One region of the Chryseobacterium vaccae genome, then DNA from elsewhere that is predicted to be linked to it. Evidence: riboswitches for the same ligand, from Rfam matches in the RefSeq annotation. Region 1 holds a riboswitch; each other region holds the start of a gene.
What was found. Region 1 has a riboswitch for cobalamin ahead of FW768_RS08055 (T9SS type A sorting domain-containing protein). Riboswitches for the same ligand answer to the same signal wherever they lie in the genome.

Region 1 (4,653 bases):
TAACCAGATCAAATGGTGTAAAAACAGCAGATAATATCTGTGAAATTTGTGGGATCTGCGGGGAAATAATTATAATATCATTTCTATTGAACTACACCCAATATACAACAACAAAAACGGCGGAATCTTCGATTCCGCCGTTTTCTTTTAAAAAAATCTAATTATTGAATATCGACTATATACATCGTTCCTTTGTCTACTTTCCCGGTTTTAGGAAGAATTTTGGCTTTTGGGTTTCCGTTTCCGTCATCTAGGATTCCGAAATCATCATCATTGAAAACAGCAAGTTTATTATTTCCCAGATAAACAATCCCTTCAAACTTATCATGTTCATAGCCTAGTTTGGCAACCAAGTCTACGGCTAGTGTTTTGGTTACGGGCTTTATTCCTGCGATGGTAATTTCATTCCATGTGCTTTGTTCCAGCGTTTTGTTGTTGATCTTCATTCCATCTACAGCAGCAACATCAGATCCGTTTACATCAGAAGCATCTGAGAGACTGATCCTGTATACTTTCTTCACACCGCCCTGCGAACCAAAGTTTCCGTCTCTTTCGATGACAAGAAATTCCGTGTTACTGATCGCTGTTATGTCACAGACAGAATCCGAAGTTCCTCCGTCCTGTTTATATAAAAACTGTTTTGTTTTCCCTGTGGCAATATCGAAAGTTACAATTCTGGTTAAAGTGGTATTGGTAGCCAGGGCTTTTGTAGGAACATACATCGTTGATTGAATGGTTCCTACCAGTGTTTTCCCGTCCGGAGTAATACAAAGTCCTTCCATTCCTCTATTTGCTCTCCTTTTGGCTAAAACAGCTGGCAGTTTTCTCGGTCCCGTATTAACGCCTATTGGGCTTATCCTTTCCATTTCCACTCCTTCTGCACTGTAATGGACAATATGCGGTCCATATTCATCAGAAACCCAGAAAGTACCGTCCGCAGCAGCTACAATACTCTCACTGTCCAGACCGTAATTATCCGTTCCTAAAACATTTCCGTTTACATCGTAAGCGGTCTCGCCTGTACTTCCCATCCCCGCAGGATTTGGAAGCCCAGTGATCGGTTGACCGGAAGGATTTTTCAGTTTAATGTATTTAATGACCTCGATATTTCCATCAGCATTGATCTTAAAATGCATAATGGTTGGAGTGAAATCCGGAGCCGGAAATTTTTTCCCGTTCAGATAATCAGTATTGGGACCACGGTCTGTGATAAGATAGAACTCACCTTTTCTGCTTGGATGGGCTGCTGCACCCGAACCAAAACCTCCGTTAATCACATCTACCCCATTTATGGTAGCCAGTTTGGAAAAAGGAAATTCCTGAGGAAGTTTAGAATAATTAATATCCTGGCTGCTTACATTGTCATCATCTTTACATGATGCCATAGCAATAAGCGCCAAAGCAGAGATCAGCAGTTTTTTCATGTTTACTTTTATGGCAGCGAAAATAGACAACAATTGTAAACTGATCTTGAATACAAGAATAAATATACTTTAACAATAAAGCTCCTAAGGTTAATTTATTTTAAACAGAAAAAATATCAGAATAAAATCCAAACTCACCAATTCTTTATTAAATCTAAAAATCATCATCCCAAACATCCTTAAACTATCAAACAAAGTGTAAAAATTCAAAATAATTCACAAAACGACATCAAAAATGTACACCCTATATTTGTAACGGTTTAAGGCTGAACCATTGTTCATTAAAAGGGAACCAAGTGAGAAGAATATTCAATTCTTGGGCTGTACCCGCAACTGTAAGCTGTTTAAACAGGAGTACACTGTGCCACTGGATCAAAATCCGGGAAGGCGTATTTCTGATGCAAGCCAGGAGACCTGCCTTACCCCATATTCATCAGAGACAGAGTATTTGAAGTCATTCATTTCTTTTTTCTGAGGGAAAGTTTCGGGAATAAAACTTTTAATTTAATTATATCATGAAAAAAATCTACTTTTTTTTCCTGCTGCTTTGTATGCAGCTCCTGTCGGCCCAGTTTACCGAAAACGACATTAAATTCTGGGTAGGAACCGGTTCTAAAAAAGCCTATTTCATTGCTGACTTCAATGATGATGACAATCCTTCCTCCTATGCCTGGGGATACCGTTTTGACTCGGATGATCTTACCATGGAAGACCTCATCGGAGCTATTGCAGCTGCAGAACCTAAAATAGAAGTGGAGATTCCGTCCGGATTCCTTTACAGCCTGAATTATAACCATCACGTACCAAGTCCGGATGATTACTGGTCTACATGGTCAGGGCCTTCTGCTGAAAATATGACACTTAATAACGGCGTGAACGGAGATCCGCTCGTCAACGGTAAATGGTACGGGGCCTCTTTTGGATATGGGTTTACCGATAATACACCTCCACTCTCCCATCCATCCCCTCCTGTTGCCGCTTACAATTCTGCCTGGTATACTACCTCACAGATCACCAACTGGATCGGAACAGGAAGCAATTCAAGCCTTGTGATTATTGATTTTGGTACCAACAATTCAAATGGTTCTGCCCATTCTTTTGTTTTCGGAATCAAATATAACGGAAGCATTACTGCTAAACAGGCTCTTCAACAAATTCAGGCTCACGCTTCCTATTTCAATTTCACTTCAAATGGAGGGCAGATCGCCTCTTTATCTTTAAACAATCATTCAGGAATACCTTCAGGAACAAATACCTGGAAGCTTTTCAAAGGAAAAGATCTTTCAGCATGGAGAAGCCAGACTTCTTTGTCACCAACTCAACTGAGCAATAACGAATGGCTAGGTTTAAGCTTTGGACAAAGATTACCGTTTACCCCTACCGAAGCATCACAGGAAGTTTTAGGTGTTTCTGATGCTCAGAAGAAGGCATTCAGAATTTATCCGAATCCGGCAAGTGATTTTATTCAGATAGAAACAGCAGATGATATAAAAGAAATCAATATTTATTCGGTTTCCGGACAGAAAGTTCTTACTTCGAAAGCTTCAAAAATTGATATTCAGTCTATGCAATCCGGTGTTTATTTGATGGAGATTAAAACTTCAAAAAATACTACGGTTCATAAGCTTATCAAAAAATAACGTGAGTGCGCTTAACAAAAACCTAACAGGTCTCGGAGACCTGTTAGGTTTAGAAAACAGCACAAAACATCAAAATTCAACGATATAAAACAAAAAAACGCACCGGATGGGTGCGTTTTCATTTATCCTTTAAGGGAAAATTATTTTTTCTCTGTAGATCTCTGTAAAACCTCATCTACCATTCCGTAGCCTTTAGCTTCTTCAGAAGTCATCCAGTAATCTCTGTCAGAAGATTTCTCTACCCATTCGTAAGTTTGTCCTGAGTGGTGACCGATAATTTCATAAAGCTCCTGCTTTAATTTCAACATTTCTCTAAGGTTGATTTCCATATCAGAAGCTACTCCCTGTGCACCTCCTGAAGGCTGGTGAATCATTACTCTTGAGTGCTTAAGCGCAGAACGCTTACCTTTCTCTCCGGCAACCAGAAGAACAGCTCCCATAGAAGCAGCCATTCCGGTACAGATTGTTGCTACATCCGGCTTGATGATCTGCATGGTATCGTAGATTCCTAACCCTGCATAAACGCTTCCGCCCGGCGAGTTGATATAGATCTGAATATCTTTTGAAGGATCTGCACTTTCCAGGAATAAAAGCTGTGCTGTCACGATGTTGGCCACCTGGTCATCAATCCCTGTTCCCAGGAAAATAATTCTGTCCATCATCAGACGTGAAAAAACGTCCATCTGGGCAACGTTTAATCTTCTTTCTTCCATAATATATGGCGTAAGATTGGTTGGACCATACATTCCCATATACTGATCGGTAACCAGACCGTTATTTCCTAAATGTTTTACAGAGAAATCTCTGAATTCTTTTTTAATGTCCATATTTCTATTATGTATTATTATACTATTTTTTCAAAGTTTAAATTACAACTTTTATTCCTAAAAATTTATAGGACTTTTTGTCACAGAATGCCAGTTGTATATTCTATAATCTGCTACTCCTATTATTTTCTGCGGTTTCCGTAAATTCCTTTGATCGGAGAATATTCTATGATTTCACTTAACTTCATTGAAGCCTGTTTCAGTAAAGTAATTTTTTTGATGAGTTCAAAATATTTTGTTTCATCTGTACTGCTGAAATGATCAAGTTCATTAGCCGTTTCTTTTATTAAATAATCAATGTACCTGTATTTGTGAAGCAGGATATCACCTCTTACCTGATCAGCAATTTTGTCGCCGTAATTGGGAGGATAAATATTTCTGGAAGCCCAGTTTTCAAGATCATCAAGAGGCATCAGGGCATCTACAACTTTAGAGGTGATTTCTTCATCCATAAAAGAAACAAAAAAGTTTCCGCTTCTCAGCTCGTCTTTCTGAATGCCTTCCCTCACCTGATTAATGATGATCTCATTGCCTTTTACCAGAAATTCGTAGTGTTCATCTTCGAAATGATGAAGAATTTCTTCAATCACTGTGATCTGATATTCTTCGTTTTTTTCGTCTTTCCTTTTTAAAACAATATCACCAAACATCAGCATATGATCCACCAGTTTATTTTCCATAAACAAAACATCAAAAAGGAAAGGATCACCTCTTTCTTCATCCAGAGGTACAATCTCCATTTTGGGAACCACCTTTTCTTTC
Region 2 (4,653 bases), 840 kb from region 1:
AGTCGGTGGACATCTCCATAAATAACAGGCGGTTTTACACACCGGCTTCCGTAGCTTTGTACCCAACCGTTTTGAGTGAAGGCAAATCCGGAAAGCTGTTCTCCGAAATATTCCACCATATCATTCCGCTCAAATTCTCCGTGAACGAGTACATCAATTCCTGTCTTTTCCTGCCAGCGGATTGTTCTTTCCGTTTCTTTTTTCAGTAGTTCATCGTAATGTCCGGCAGTGAGTTCCCCTTTTTTGAATTTCGCTCTCCAGCTTCTTACTTCTTTGGTCTGAGGAAACGAGCCAATGGTTGTTGTTGGGAACAATGGAAGTTGAAGGACTTTCTGTTGGACTTCTTTTCTGATGTTGAACGGATTATTTCTCTGTGCATCTGCTTCAGTGGTTACGGAAATGCGGTCTTTAACTTCCTGATGATGAATAAGCGTTGATACTTTACGGTTTTCCAGTGCTTTCCTGTTTTCAGCTAATACCTGCAAAGTATGATAATCCGGATTTTCTGAAGCTAGCTTTTTCAAAACAGCGATTTCTCCAATCTTTTGTTTGGCAAAAGCCATCCATTGTTTAATTTCAGGAGACAAAACTTCTTCATTAGTTTCCGAGTCAAGATCGAAAGGAACATGGAGGAGCGAACAGGAAGGCGCAATAAAGACCCGTTCTGATCCGATTTCACTGACCGCTTTTTTAATCCAGTGAAGCGATCTTTCAAAATCGTTTTTCCAGATATTTCTTCCGTCCACAACTCCAAGAGAAAGGCTTAATGTGGTAGGAATTGCCTGTAAAACGTCATCCAACTGCTCAGGACAGCGCACTAAATCAATATGCAAAACATCTGTCGGAAGGGAAGAAGCCAGAGAAAGATTGTCTTTTAATCCTTCAAAATAAGAGGCAATGATCAGTTTAAGATCCGGAAACTGTTTTCTGATTTCACCATAAATATAGTGATACGTTTCTTTTGCTTTTTCATTTAAATCCAAACCGAGGAACGGTTCATCAAACTGAATGTATTCTGCACCGTGGTGTTCTAGCTCTTTTAAAATTTCAATATAAACAGGCAAAAGATTTTGAGCCAGATCCAATTTGTCGAAATCTTCTTCTTTTTCTTTACCCAAAAGCAGGTAAGTAACCAATCCGATAATGACAGGTTTCGCATTAATCCCGGATTGTTTGGCACGGATAAATTCTTTGATGATTTTATCGGAAAATAATCTGAAATTCTGGTTTTTCCTGAATTCAGGAACGATATAATGATAATTGGTGTCAAACCATTTGGTCATTTCCATGGCAGTGATGTCCAGACCGTTTTTCTGATAGCCTCTGGCCATAGCAAAGTAAAGATCAAGCTCTGAGTAAGATTCTTCAGAAGCAATAGCCTGATAACGTTCCGGAATGGCTCCAACGGTAAGCGTCATATCCAATATCTGATCATAATACGAAAAATCATTACACGGAATAAGATCGATGCCTGCTTCCTGCTGGATTGTCCAGTTGGCTTGGCTGATGGTTTCCCCGGTTTCCAGCAATTGTTGCAATGATGTTTTACCTGCCCAATATTGTTCACAGGCTTTTTTGAGTTCTCTGTTGCTGCCAATACGCGGGCAGCCAAGTAGGTGTGTTTGCATTTTCTTTCAAACTTTTAAATTAAACAATGGTTTAAAAGCTCTTTTGAATGCTTCGCTATGCCGCCGCGGAAAGAAAATAAAGGAAACGCAGAGATACAAAAAGGACGTAATTTTCCTGTTAACGGTAGAATACGTTCAAAGTATCATCTGTATGACCCAAAGCTTCAGACCGCGGAAGCATTGTCAATCCGGAACAGGCAGGTCTCCTGGCTTGCAGCGGCATCTGTCATCCTTCCCGCTTTTGGCAGTGGATATGCTGGGACAGAAACCTTTGGTATGCTGCTTACAGTTGCGCGACAGCTCGTGATTTTCACACGATTCCCTATTAATCTACGCTACGTAAAACCTCTTCCGTTTTGATGAAGTATTATAAAGAACAAAATAGGGGATAAAGATATAGAATTAAGATAATTGATTGGCTGTATTTTGAAAATTTAGAATAATATTTTGAATTGATCTTATTATAAAGCTGAATATTCTGTATTTTTGAAAAAAATGACCGTAAAAAGAATATTATCCTGTGGAAAGACTTGATGAAAAGGATCTTCAGTTGCTGAGAATCCTGCAAAAGAATGCAAAACTGACCGTTAAAGAGCTGGCAAAAGAAATTAACCTGTCTCCGTCACCTGTTTTTGAACGGGTCAAAAGATTAGAACAGGAAGGTTATATCAAGCATTATGCAGCTGTTCTGGAAGCTGAAAAGCTGAACAGGGGTTTTACGGTTTTCTGCCAGATTAAGCTGAAAATTCATGACAGAGCTGTCGGAAATAAGTTTGTAAAAGACATCCTTAATATTGAAGAAGTAGCGGAATGTTACAATATCTCCGGCGATTTCGATTTCCTGCTGAAAGTTCAGGTAAGGGATATGAAACATTATCAGGATTTTGTCTTCAATACATTGGGATCGGTAGATTCTATCGGAAGCACACACAGTACTTTTGTAATGGCGGAGGTAAAAAATACCCATGGGGTTTCCATATAAATATTATAAAGGACAATATTATTTGCTCCTGACTTCCAGAATATTTTCTACAGGTTGCTCCGGATGTTCAAGATAAACTTTATTCATATCGACTTTTCGCAGCCAATCAGAAACTTTAAAACTCCGTAGCGGCAATTCTGTTGAATCTTTATTGATCTCAAAGCTCAGGCTTTTAATGGTATTTCCTCCACCGAAGGATTGTCCCCAGAACTTGTTTTTATCATAGCTGATAAGACGGTTGTCCAGATTTTTACCTTCTGTATCATAAACTTCCGGACGGGTATAGGTTTTATCAAAAGTCCATTGGGTAATATACCCGATTCCGTTAGAGTCAACTGTTAATTCATTTTTACTGAGTTTTGAAAGCACAAGATTGATTTCTCCGGAATATCCTTTGGGAACAATAATTTTTAAGGTTGGGGAATATAGTTTATAACATGAAACTATTAAAACAGGAATTGATGTTAAAAAAACAATTGATATAAATTTAGTTTTGCGGAATATAAGGCTCAATATAAAGGACAGAAACAAAATCAGCCCTATAACCATAACCAGTATAACGACAGAAACAAATATTCCCGAAAACAAACCCCCTCCCGGCATATCTTTCAGCTGGTATAAAAAATAGAGCAGTAAGAAGGCTGATAAAACAGGAGAAATTCTCTTTACAGTGTTCATACAGGTTTCGTTTTTAACAAATTTAAGCCAAATGTTCAGAAAGAACAATCGTTAAGGGTACTTAAAATCTTCAGTATAATTAGGATGGATTTTCGAATTAAGATCTGCTTATTAAAAATCTTTAATTTTTTCCTTAATGAATCTTAACACTTAAAGGCTCTTAATGTTTCAAAGAAAATTTAAGTCGTTTTTTATGATTTAAAAAGACTCATACAGATGTTTATTAATCTTAAAATAAATGAGCTGTCTTTTAAAGTCAATAATCGTATTGAATTTCTTCAGGAATTTATTTCCGAAAAAGCCGGCCATTTTCTCTGTGGCATCAATACCTTCTTTAGAGCTTGAAAGAGTAACCGGAATATTATAAAGAAACTTTTGGGCAAATTTCAGGGAAGGGCAGAGTACAACGGGCATTTCATATACGGAACCGTCCGAGCCTTGAGCGGTTGCTTTTCCTATTGTTTTCATGATGTTTGCCAAAGCATTTTTCCTGGCAAAAGGGGAAGCAATGGTCAGCGCATCATCTGCACCGCTGTCAAGACCAAATAATCCAGAATATTCTTTGCCGTTGACTGTGAAACTGCTTTCTACAGCCGGATAATCATTCACCATGTGAAGTTTCATTTTTTCATATCCCGTAAAATCAATGGTTGTGCTGTTTTCGTCGTGAAACTGGATCTCCTTTTTATGGTAATCGATTTCAATAATCTTTCCTTTCATCAGGTCTGTGCCGAAAACGCCATCAAAATGATCAGTTTCATAAGGGATCAGAGTGAACAGAACATCCTTTTTTTCCATATCTCCCAATTGTACAGTGTTATGACTGCTGTGTTCAACAGAGTTTGTTCCATTAGAACCCTGATTGACAGATTTACCATCAATGATAAGATCTGGTTTTTTCTTTGCTTGCATATTGATAACAGAACCGTTGGCACCGGTATCCAATAAAAACTTTATATTGTCGGTTTTGTTGACTTTACAATAGATATAGATTGAATGATCTTCCAATGAAAACGGGATAATAACCGGGCTATTTTGTGCTGTTATTCCAATACTGATCAATGCTGCTAAAAAAAGATAAAAGAATTTCATAACGTTCTGTTTACCGGCGAAAATAGAGGTAATTATCACCTTTGCAAAAGAAGAACTTACCATTAACCTTTCCTTAACCGTGTTATTAACATTCATTGTTATTTTTCGGATGTTAATAAAAAAACAGCACCCGATCAGGTACTGTCTCTGTTATTTAAAATTTTCTAAACCAAAGGCTATGGTTCCTCACAATCCATCTTCAGTTTCGTAAATATCTTATCAAAAGTTTTATAGATGGTTCCTTCTTCATCTACAGCCGGCCTGAAGCTGTTA
Region 3 (4,653 bases), 2.0 Mb from region 1:
TCGATCAGGCAGATGCCAAAGCAGGAGTGATCTATCTGGATCTGAACGGTATTCCTAAAAATAATTATAAGAAAATAAAATTCGGACTTGGGCTCAGTCAGAAAGCTTATCTGCTGGGGCAGGACGGGCAGGCAGAATTCTGGAATAGGGCTAAACAGAAAGGAATGTCGTGGTCCTGGGCTGCCGGGTATGTGTTCGTAAAGCTGGAAGGGAAATATGGAAATGCATCGGCAGATAAAGAATTTATGAACCACACCGGAAATATGGGAAATGTAGCGGCTAACAATACGCCTGATCTTTACCGGGAAATTACGTTGAACCTTCCCGTTACGGCCAGGGTGACCAACCAGATCAAGCCATCTATCCATGTTCTGGCTGATCTTAACCAGTTTCTGAGCGGAACCAAAAACCTGACATTGACTACAGACAATGATATGGCGATGGGTTCAAACCAACATTTGGTAGACGTAACGGATAATCTCACGAAAATATTTAAAGTAGACCATGTTCACAATGATTAATATACTACCAAGAATAGTGTTGCTCCTAGCTGCTCTGATGAGTTTTACAGCCTGTTCAGAGGAGGTGATACAGCCATTGGACAAAGACGAAGTTTATCCGTTGCAGTTTCCTTCTTATTTTCCTGATATGACTTTTGATAAGACTTCCAATCCGGTTACTAAAAATGGTGTTGAGCTAGGCCGGAAATTATTTTATGAAGGCAAACTTTCCCGGAATAATACCATTTCATGCGGGTTCTGCCATATTCAGGAAAATGCTTTTACCCACCACGGACATAATGTAAGCCATGGCGTAGACGACAGAATAGGAATCCGGAATGCACCACCCATCCAGAATATGATATTCCTGAAAAGGTATATGTGGGATGGAGTGATCCATAATCTGAATGAACAGCCCATTATTCCGATTACAGATGTGAATGAAATGGACAGCTCGATGCCGGAAGCCATTACAAAACTGAAAGAAGATCCGAAATATAAAAAACTTTTTGCTGCTGCCTACGGAGATGAAAATATTACAGGAGAACGGGTACTGAAAGCATTATCTCAGTTTATGGCAAGCCTGATCTCAGCAGAATCAAAATATGACAGTTTCAGACAGGGAAAAGTAAAGTTGACTACAGAAGAATCCCAGGGAATGACTCTCTTCCAGCAGAAATGTGCTTCCTGCCACAGCGGAGAACTATTTACAGATGAAAGTTTCAGAAATACGGGTATGTATTATAATTCGCAGTTTAAAGATCCTGGGCGTTACCGGGTAACCCTCGACCAGAACGACTGGATGAAATTCCGAGTGCCAAGTCTTAGAAATGTAGAATATACAGCACCTTATATGCATGACGGAAGGTTCTATACACTGGAAGCCGTTCTTAATTTTTATTCGGACGGAGTAGAAGACAATCCTAATCTGGATCCGGAGCTAAAACAGAACGGTCATATTGGAATAGCTATGAATAGTCAGGAAAAGCAGTTTATTGTTGCTTTTCTGAAAACGCTTTCCGATAAAAACTTTATTTCTAACCCCAAATTTTCTGAATAATGAACACGAAAACAATAATGGTAATGACAGGAATGGTTGTATCTGTTGGATTTCAGGCTAAAACTGTTAACGATAGCATGGAGGTTTCCAATAATGCTAATAGAATAATACTGCTTGATGACTGCGATGCCTGCGGTTGTGCGGCCGGAAATGGCTCTTCAGGTTTTGAATCGTTGCTGAATCCTCAGTTTATCGGGATTAAATATTTTGCCCAGCATTATAAGGCAAAAGAAAATTTGTTTGTGAAAGATCTTACACAGGATCAGTATTTCAATACGCTTCAGCTTTGGGGAAAAATTCCTCTGACAAAAAAACTGAGTGTTTATGCCAGTCTGCCATTCCATTTTCACGGAAAGAAAACAATGCAGGGAGACATCCGTATCAATGGAATAGGAGATCTGAACCTGATGGGAATTTATCAGATCGTTAATTCAAAGGAGAATGTCCATCAGCTTAATGGAGGTCTGGGAATAAAAGTTCCTTTAGGTAAATTTGACGAAAAAGGGATGTCCGGAGTTAATCCGAGTTTTCAGCTGGGAACAGGGAGCTGGGATTATCAGGCTGCATTGAATTATAAATTCCAGAGAAATAAGCTGGCAGTTCTGATTAATACGGATTATACCATCAAAACGGAAAATAAAAAGCATTATCAGTTCGGAAACCAATGGAATTATGCCGCAACAGGATTTTATCAGGTTGCAGGGAACGAGAAAACCATCTTATCTGCCAAGGCTGGATTTCAGGGTGAAGTATATGATACCAACCGACAGTACGGAGAAGCATTACCCCGCACGTCAGGAAGCGCTTTGTATGGGAAGCTGGGCTTTGAAGCATCTTATAAAAAGTTTAGTCTCGGGAGTGAGATTATGCTGCCTGCTTACACCAACCTGGCAGGAGGAGATATTGAGGCAAAATCCCGTTTCAGTATTTTTCTGAATATCGGGATTTGATGAACAGTTGATCGCTTGGGAAGAGGTGTTTTTAAGTGAAACCCTACAGATATTTTTTTATCTGTAGGGTTTATCTTTTGCTGGCAACAGGTTATTGTTAAATGTTTTTATCCCATTGAAAATCATTTTGTTATTTCATGTTTTGAATGTGTTAATAATTGTTTATCTTTGCCGGAATCTGGTGAGCCGTAAAAAGCGCTTAAAAGGGAATCCGGTGAAAATCCGGGACAGACCCGCTGCTGTAAGCTCCACACCAAAGTTTTTGAATAATATATCCACTGTTTTTTAATGGGAAGGATTTCAGAAACGGAGTAAGTCAGAAGACCTGCCAGATGATGAACGTTTGACGCTTTCGTGGAATAAAGCTTAGGACTACAATGATTCTGTGCAGTGAATGCTGTGCTTTGTCGTTGCTTTCTTATATCCATTAGCGTCATCATTATTCTAAATGAGCTAATGGTGACAAAACTTATTGCTTCTCTGATTCAAAAGGGAGCTATCACAATTTTTGTGGCAGCCTCTCATCTTGTATTCTCACAGTCTAAGGACAGCATCTGGGAGAAAACGATTCTTCCTATTCAGATTTATAAAAAAGATTTTAAAGAAATTCTTCCGGCACAGATTCTTTCGGGGGAACAACTGGAAAGACTTAACAGTCAGTCGGTGGCAGATGCCCTTCGGTATTTTTCCGGTGTTCAGATCAAAGATTACGGTGGAATGGGAGGTCTGAAAACGGTGAATATCCGGAGTATGGGAAGCCAGCATGTCGGCGTTTTTTATGATGGAATTCAACTCGGAAACGCACAGAACGGAGTGGTGGACCTCGGAAAATTTTCCCTTGATGATATAGAGTCAATTTCTTTATATAACGGCCAGAAAAGTGAAATTTTTCAGCCGGCAAAGGATTTCGGATCTTCGGGATCTATTTATCTACAACCTAAAATACCTGTATTTAAAGGAAATCAAAAAACGAACGTAACGTTTAGATTGAAATTAGGGTCTATCAGTCTCTTTAATCCTTCATTCCGTTTAGAACAGAAGATTTCAGATCGGGTTTCCGCAAGTTTCAGTTCAGAATTTGTTCAGAGCAAAGGATTGTACAAGTATAAATACGAAAAGAAAAATGCTGATGGTTCTGTTGCCAATGATACCATTGCCAGAAGATATGATTCTTACATCCGGGCCAAACGTTTTGAAACCGGTTTTAACGGAACCCTTAATGACGGAAGCTGGAGTGTACGGGGTTACGGATATATTTCAGACCGTGGAATTCCTACAGCTATTGTGAATAATGATTTCGGTCCCAAAGGGCAGCAGATGCTGGATGAAAACTATTTTATTCAGGCCAATTTCAGAAAAAAACTGTTCCCAAAATTTGAGACTCAGGTGAAAGCCAAATTTGCTTACGATTATTCCAGATTTCTGGATACAGTTAATGTATCAACAACAGCACTTCGTATCGATAATACCTATACTCAGAGGGAATTCTATCTTTCTTCATCTAATATCTATTCCATTACTAAAGACTGGGATGTAAGCGCAGGTTTTGATTTTCAGTACAATAATCTGGATGCCAGTCTCAGGGATTTTTCATTTCCTACCCGATATACTTCATTACTGGCCTTTGCTACAACCTATCAGTGGAGAAGGTTTAAATTTCTGGGAAGTGTACTCGGAACCTTTGTACATGAAAATGTAGAAAAAAATGCAAAATCTCCCGATAAAACGGAATGGACCCCTTCTGCATTTCTGAGCTATCAGCCCTTTGATTCAAAAGACTTTACCGTAAGGGCATTTTATAAAAGGATTTTCAGGATGCCTACTTTCAATGATCTTTATTACACCATGATCGGAAATGTCATGCTTAAACCTGAATTTACCAGACAGTATGATGTTGGTTTTACTTATCAGAAACTGTATGACCATGAGTTTTTTAAAGGAATTTATGTGAAGGCAGACGGATATTATAATGAAGTGGAAAATAAGATCATCGCAGTTCCTACTACCAATCTGTTCAGGTGGATGATGACGAATCTCGGAGAAGTAAGAATCCTGGGGGCGGATGTCAATATCCAGGCTGAATTCGATATCAATAAAGTGAAACTGAAACCTCTGCTAAGCTATACTTATCAAAGAGCCGGGG
Region 4 (4,653 bases), 240 kb from region 1:
AACTATTTGTATTCTGTTGGAGTTATTTAACAAAAGATAAGCGTTGTCACCATTGAAAGTAATGCTCTGAAGAACATCACCAAGCTTTACTCCATTACTGGAAGAGAAAATATTGTCCTTTTGAGTACTAAGGTCTGCACTTAAAAACGTTACTTCTGCTGTAGGAGACTGAAATTTACCTTCATTAGCAATCAGAAAGCCGTTTCCGTAGAATGCTTCAGGCTCATCATTGTCACTGCTACAGGAAGAGATACCCAAAAGCAGGGTAAAAGCAAAAAAGAGGGATAAAAGTTTGTGTAGTTTCATAATATTTTCAGTTTTAAAAATTAATGGTTGCGTAAATACTGTAGTTTCTCTTAGGCATAGGATAATAGTATACCGTCTGGTACACAGTATCGGTAAGATTATTGACTTTAACCCCTAAAGTATATTTTTTCAGGAAGGTTGCGGAAACTCCGGTATTTAGGATGAAATAAGGATCAAGCGATGTTGCTTTACTTTCATCCGTACTCGTGTAGGTAAGACCGTTGAAAAGCCCCTGAACATACACCTTAAGGAAATCATATTGATATTCCGCTGTTCCGTTAGCTTTGTGTAAAGGAACATACATCATCTGTTTCTGGGTTTCTTTATTCACCGATTTAGAATAGGTATATCCTGCATTCAGTCTTAGCCCGTGCTTGCCCCAGTTTTTATGGAATGAAGCCTGTGTTTCCAGACCATAAGATTCAACTTTGTAGGTATTGAAAGCTCCCCAGTATCCGTAAGGAGTCGGAAGCCAGTTGATATAATCCTTAATATCCATATAATAGGGACTCAAGGTAACTTTAAAATTACCAAAGAGGAACTCATGGTTCATATCGAGGTTGATGGAAGTTTCCGGTTTTAAATCACGGTTTCCGCCGGGCTGCCAGTAAAGATCATTAAATGATGGGAATCTGAAGTTTTTGGAAACACTTATCCCGGCATGATACCATTTCAAAGCATTCCATTTTCCTGAAAAGGAATACAGAAGCGGAGAAGAAATATCCTCAATGAAATTCTGCTTTACACCGGCTTCAAAACGGAGATCCTTTGTTGTAAAATACCTGATAATACCTGCTATAGATCCCACATTTCGACTGACCTTATCCAATCCCGATTCATAACCTTCCCCTTTATTGATCTGGAATTCCCCAATCGCATTGATATTGATCTTTGGAGTGATAAAATAATTGAAATCGTTCTTGAATATATAATTTTTTCCTTCGGCTCCGCTCGTTTTCGGACGGGTAATATCCCCGAAATACTGGAAATTATCCTCCGTATAAGAAGCCTTTAAACTATTGGAAAGATTCGTTGTATTAATATCCCAGGAGATAAGACTTCTTAAAGTCTGAGCGTTGTATTTGGTCTTATTTCCGTTAGGTTCAAAAATAGGGTAGTGCTGGGACGCATCGAAGATCTGGTTCTGCCATGAAATGGTCTGATGGTCCGCAATCTTATAGGAAGCCCCAATATTAAAGGCCGTATTGTAATATTTTCCGTTGAGATTATTATAGGGAGAACTTCCTGTTACAAATTCTGGAACCTTATAATCATTTTCACTGATCACATAGCTGCCCGATGCTTTGAAACTGAATTTTTCATTGCTGTAAGAAGCTTTGACAAAATTATTATAAGTCCCGAAAGAAGCAGCCTCCGAATATAAGGAAGCCCCAAATCCTCTGTTGAATTCCAGATTATTATTAAGATGGATACTGCCGCCAATGGCAGAACTTCCATACTGTACACTTCCTCCTCCTGCTTTCACTTCAAGCTGGTCATAGCCATAAAGCGGAATATTATTCACATCCCCTTGTCCTAAAAAAACAGAGTTGATGTTGATTCCGTTCCATACAAAAGCTGTGTGGCCGGCACTCGTTCCCCGAAAAGACGGTGAAGAAACAGCACCACGGCCATTCTCCTTCATATAAATCTGTGACTGGAACCGTAAAAGCTCAGAAAGACTAGTGGAATTCTTCTCAATATCTTTTGGAGTAATCGTATTGACGTGATGAAACAGTTTAACTTTGCTCATCTGGTTGTCAAATACATAAATGGTATCAATGGCCTTCTCCTGTCCTAAAAGAAAGCTGCCATATGACGAACAAAGCAGTAATAAAGATCTTTTTATATCCATACTAATTTCACTTTTCCTCCGAAAGCAATCTGTTTTTAGTTAGTATTCTGGCAGGTCTCCTGACTTTCGCGTTCTGCACCTTCCCGTATAAACAGTGGTTTGTTGCAGAAACTCTCATTGCGATTTACAGTTGCGGGGACAGTTTGGGTTTTTCACCCAATTCCCTATTATTTCCAATATGCTGGAAACCAAAATTTTTGCAAAGATAAGTTTTTAAATGTATTGGACAACAGGACAGAAAGATGAAACGATAAATGGGAAAACAGGCAGAATTCTATCAGATCCCATAGATTACGTAAATTTTTTGTTGGTTTGATATAATATCGTAATAAATTTAATTATTATCGTGTTTTAAGGTGTAAGAAAATCAAATATTTTCATCCGTTTTACAATCAAATATTTTAAGAGCTAACACAGCCGAAGGCTAATCCACCACTTCATCGAGTCAACGGAGTTGATTCCATCCTTAGCTCCCTAAAATCAAAAGGATCCAGAATAAGGCTTTGCGTGACAAAAAAATATCAAAAGAAGTAATACAAATTAGATTTCCCACAGATTGCACAGATTTTCCAGAAAAAGATCTGCGTCATCTGTGAGATTTGTGGGAACAATATGTATGAAGGTTTTGAAAAGCGATACTTTAAAAATCTGCAAAACCAGATGATCTACGAGCGTGAAATTTTCTCGGATTGATCAGGTTTTTCACCAAGAATTTAAATGAATTTCTATAGGTAAAGCTTTAAACTTTCATATGAAAGCGGTAAAATCTTTTGTGGTTAAAAAAGTTTTATTGCCACAGATACAGATACTTTATTAGTGAATTCGTGGCAAAAAACAACAGATCTTCCATCCAGATTTTGAAATTCTTATCAGCTTTTACAAAAACGATGAATCAAAATAAAACGGAAGCAAATCTTTAATCGCATGTACTTTAAAAACTTCCTCGTTCATACTTGAAAAATAAAGTTCTATATTTTCGTTCTGTTTGGTTTCAAATTCTATTAAACTCTGACGGCAGGCTCCACATGGTGGGATCGGAGGATTTTTCTCATGAAATTCCTTAGGTCCGCCCACTACAAAAATCTTTTCTATTTTAACATCCGGAAAATTGGCGGCTACCCAGAAAAGTGCTGTTCTTTCTGCACACAATCCTGATGGGAAGGCTGCATTTTCCTGGTTGTTACCCGAATAGATTTCTCCGTTTTCAAGAAGTACGGAACAGCCTACCAGAAACTGGGAGTAAGGTGCGTAGGCATTTTCGCGGGCCTGCTTGGCTCTTTCGAATAATTTTTTTTCAATATCGCTCAGTTCGCTGCTGTTTTTAAAATACTCGTAACTGATCTGTAGGTCTTTTTTCATATATTGTACGACTAAAAAAGGGGGGCTAAAATTAGTTCTTTTTAATCAGGTGGGCAATATTTTTTGCTCATTAGATCATTAACCTGAAATTCAAAAGATTAAAATGCTTTATACACCAATAAAATTCAGAAACGTTGAAGTAAAAAACCGTTGGGTGATGTCACCAATGTGCATGTATTCCTGTGAAAACGGACTGGCCAATGACTTTCATTTTGTACATTACGGAAGCAGGGCGCAGGGCGGAACAGGACTGCTCATGGTAGAAGCTACCGGAGTAGAGCCACAGGGAAGGATCACCAATAAATGTATAGGAATATGGAATGATGAACAGGTAGACCAGCTTAAAAAGATCGTTGATTTTGTTCATACCCATTCAGAAAGTAAAATAGGAATCCAGCTGGCCCATGCAGGAAGAAAAGGTTCAACATGGAATAATCAGCAGATTTCTCTTGAAGAAGGTTGGGAAACGCTGGCTCCGAGCCCGATTCCTTATCATCCTTCAGAAAGAATTCCTCATGTTCTGACTACTGATGAGGTTAAACAGCAGGTACAGAATTTTAAAGAGGCTGCCAAAAGAGCGGTAAAAGCAGGTTTTGATATCATAGAAATCCATGGAGCGCATGGATATCTGATCCATCAGTTTCTGTCACCGCTTTCCAATATAAGAACAGATGAATATGGCGGAAGTTTTGAAAACAGAATCCGGTTTTTAGTAGACATCGTAGACGCTGTGAATGAAGAACTGGGCGCAAATACGGCTCTTTTTGTCAGGATTTCCGGAACCGAATACGCAGAAAATGGCTGGAATATTGAAGACAGCGTTCAATTGGCTAAAGTGTTAAAAGAACATTCTGTTGATCTTGTTGATGTTTCCAGCGGAGGAAATATCCATGGAGCGAAAATCTCTGTTTTTAACGGGTATCAGGTTCCGTTTTCTTCCCAGGTAAGAAATGAAGCTGAAGTAAAAACTGGTGCTGTCGGATTAATTACCACACCGGATCAGGCTGAAGAAATTCTTCAGAAAGGAGAAGCAGACCTCATATTTGTAGCCAGGGAGATCTTGAGGAACCCTTACATCGCAGTACAGGGAGCTTTTGAAATGAAAGAAGAATGTTTTTTTCCGCATCAATATT

Region 2: it holds a riboswitch for cobalamin, as region 1 does, so the genes downstream of both, metE (5-methyltetrahydropteroyltriglutamate--homocysteine S-methyltransferase) here and FW768_RS08055 (T9SS type A sorting domain-containing protein) in region 1, are expected to answer to the same signal.
Region 3: it holds a riboswitch for cobalamin, as region 1 does, so the genes downstream of both, FW768_RS17260 (TonB-dependent receptor plug domain-containing protein) here and FW768_RS08055 (T9SS type A sorting domain-containing protein) in region 1, are expected to answer to the same signal.
Region 4: it holds a riboswitch for cobalamin, as region 1 does, so the genes downstream of both, FW768_RS09190 (TonB-dependent receptor plug domain-containing protein) here and FW768_RS08055 (T9SS type A sorting domain-containing protein) in region 1, are expected to answer to the same signal.

Annotation. Positions count from the first base shown of each region.
Region 1 is NZ_VSWH01000001.1:1,791,518-1,796,170, forward strand. Features, by position in the region: gene FW768_RS08050 (esterase-like activity of phytase family protein) at 162-1,424, opposite strand; cobalamin riboswitch at 1,671-1,860, shown strand; gene FW768_RS08055 (T9SS type A sorting domain-containing protein) at 1,940-3,064, shown strand; gene clpP (ATP-dependent Clp endopeptidase proteolytic subunit ClpP) at 3,205-3,891, opposite strand; gene dnaG (DNA primase) at 4,014-4,653, opposite strand, start outside.
Region 2 is NZ_VSWH01000001.1:950,125-954,777, reverse strand. Features, by position in the region: gene metE (5-methyltetrahydropteroyltriglutamate--homocysteine S-methyltransferase) at 1-1,628, opposite strand, end outside; cobalamin riboswitch at 1,808-1,993, opposite strand; gene FW768_RS04375 (Lrp/AsnC family transcriptional regulator) at 2,149-2,610, shown strand; gene FW768_RS04370 (hypothetical protein) at 2,629-3,288, opposite strand; gene FW768_RS04365 (retropepsin-like aspartic protease) at 3,487-4,380, opposite strand; gene FW768_RS04360 (hypothetical protein) at 4,557-4,653, opposite strand, start outside.
Region 3 is NZ_VSWH01000001.1:3,793,991-3,798,643, forward strand. Features, by position in the region: gene FW768_RS17245 (MbnP family protein) at 1-521, shown strand, start outside; gene FW768_RS17250 (cytochrome-c peroxidase) at 559-1,560, shown strand; gene FW768_RS17255 (transporter) at 1,560-2,510, shown strand; cobalamin riboswitch at 2,673-2,857, shown strand; gene FW768_RS17260 (TonB-dependent receptor plug domain-containing protein) at 2,967-4,653, shown strand, end outside.
Region 4 is NZ_VSWH01000001.1:2,031,074-2,035,726, reverse strand. Features, by position in the region: gene FW768_RS09195 (YncE family protein) at 1-306, opposite strand, end outside; gene FW768_RS09190 (TonB-dependent receptor plug domain-containing protein) at 320-2,161, opposite strand; cobalamin riboswitch at 2,194-2,369, opposite strand; gene cdd (cytidine deaminase) at 3,038-3,520, opposite strand; gene namA (NADPH dehydrogenase NamA) at 3,624-4,653, shown strand, end outside.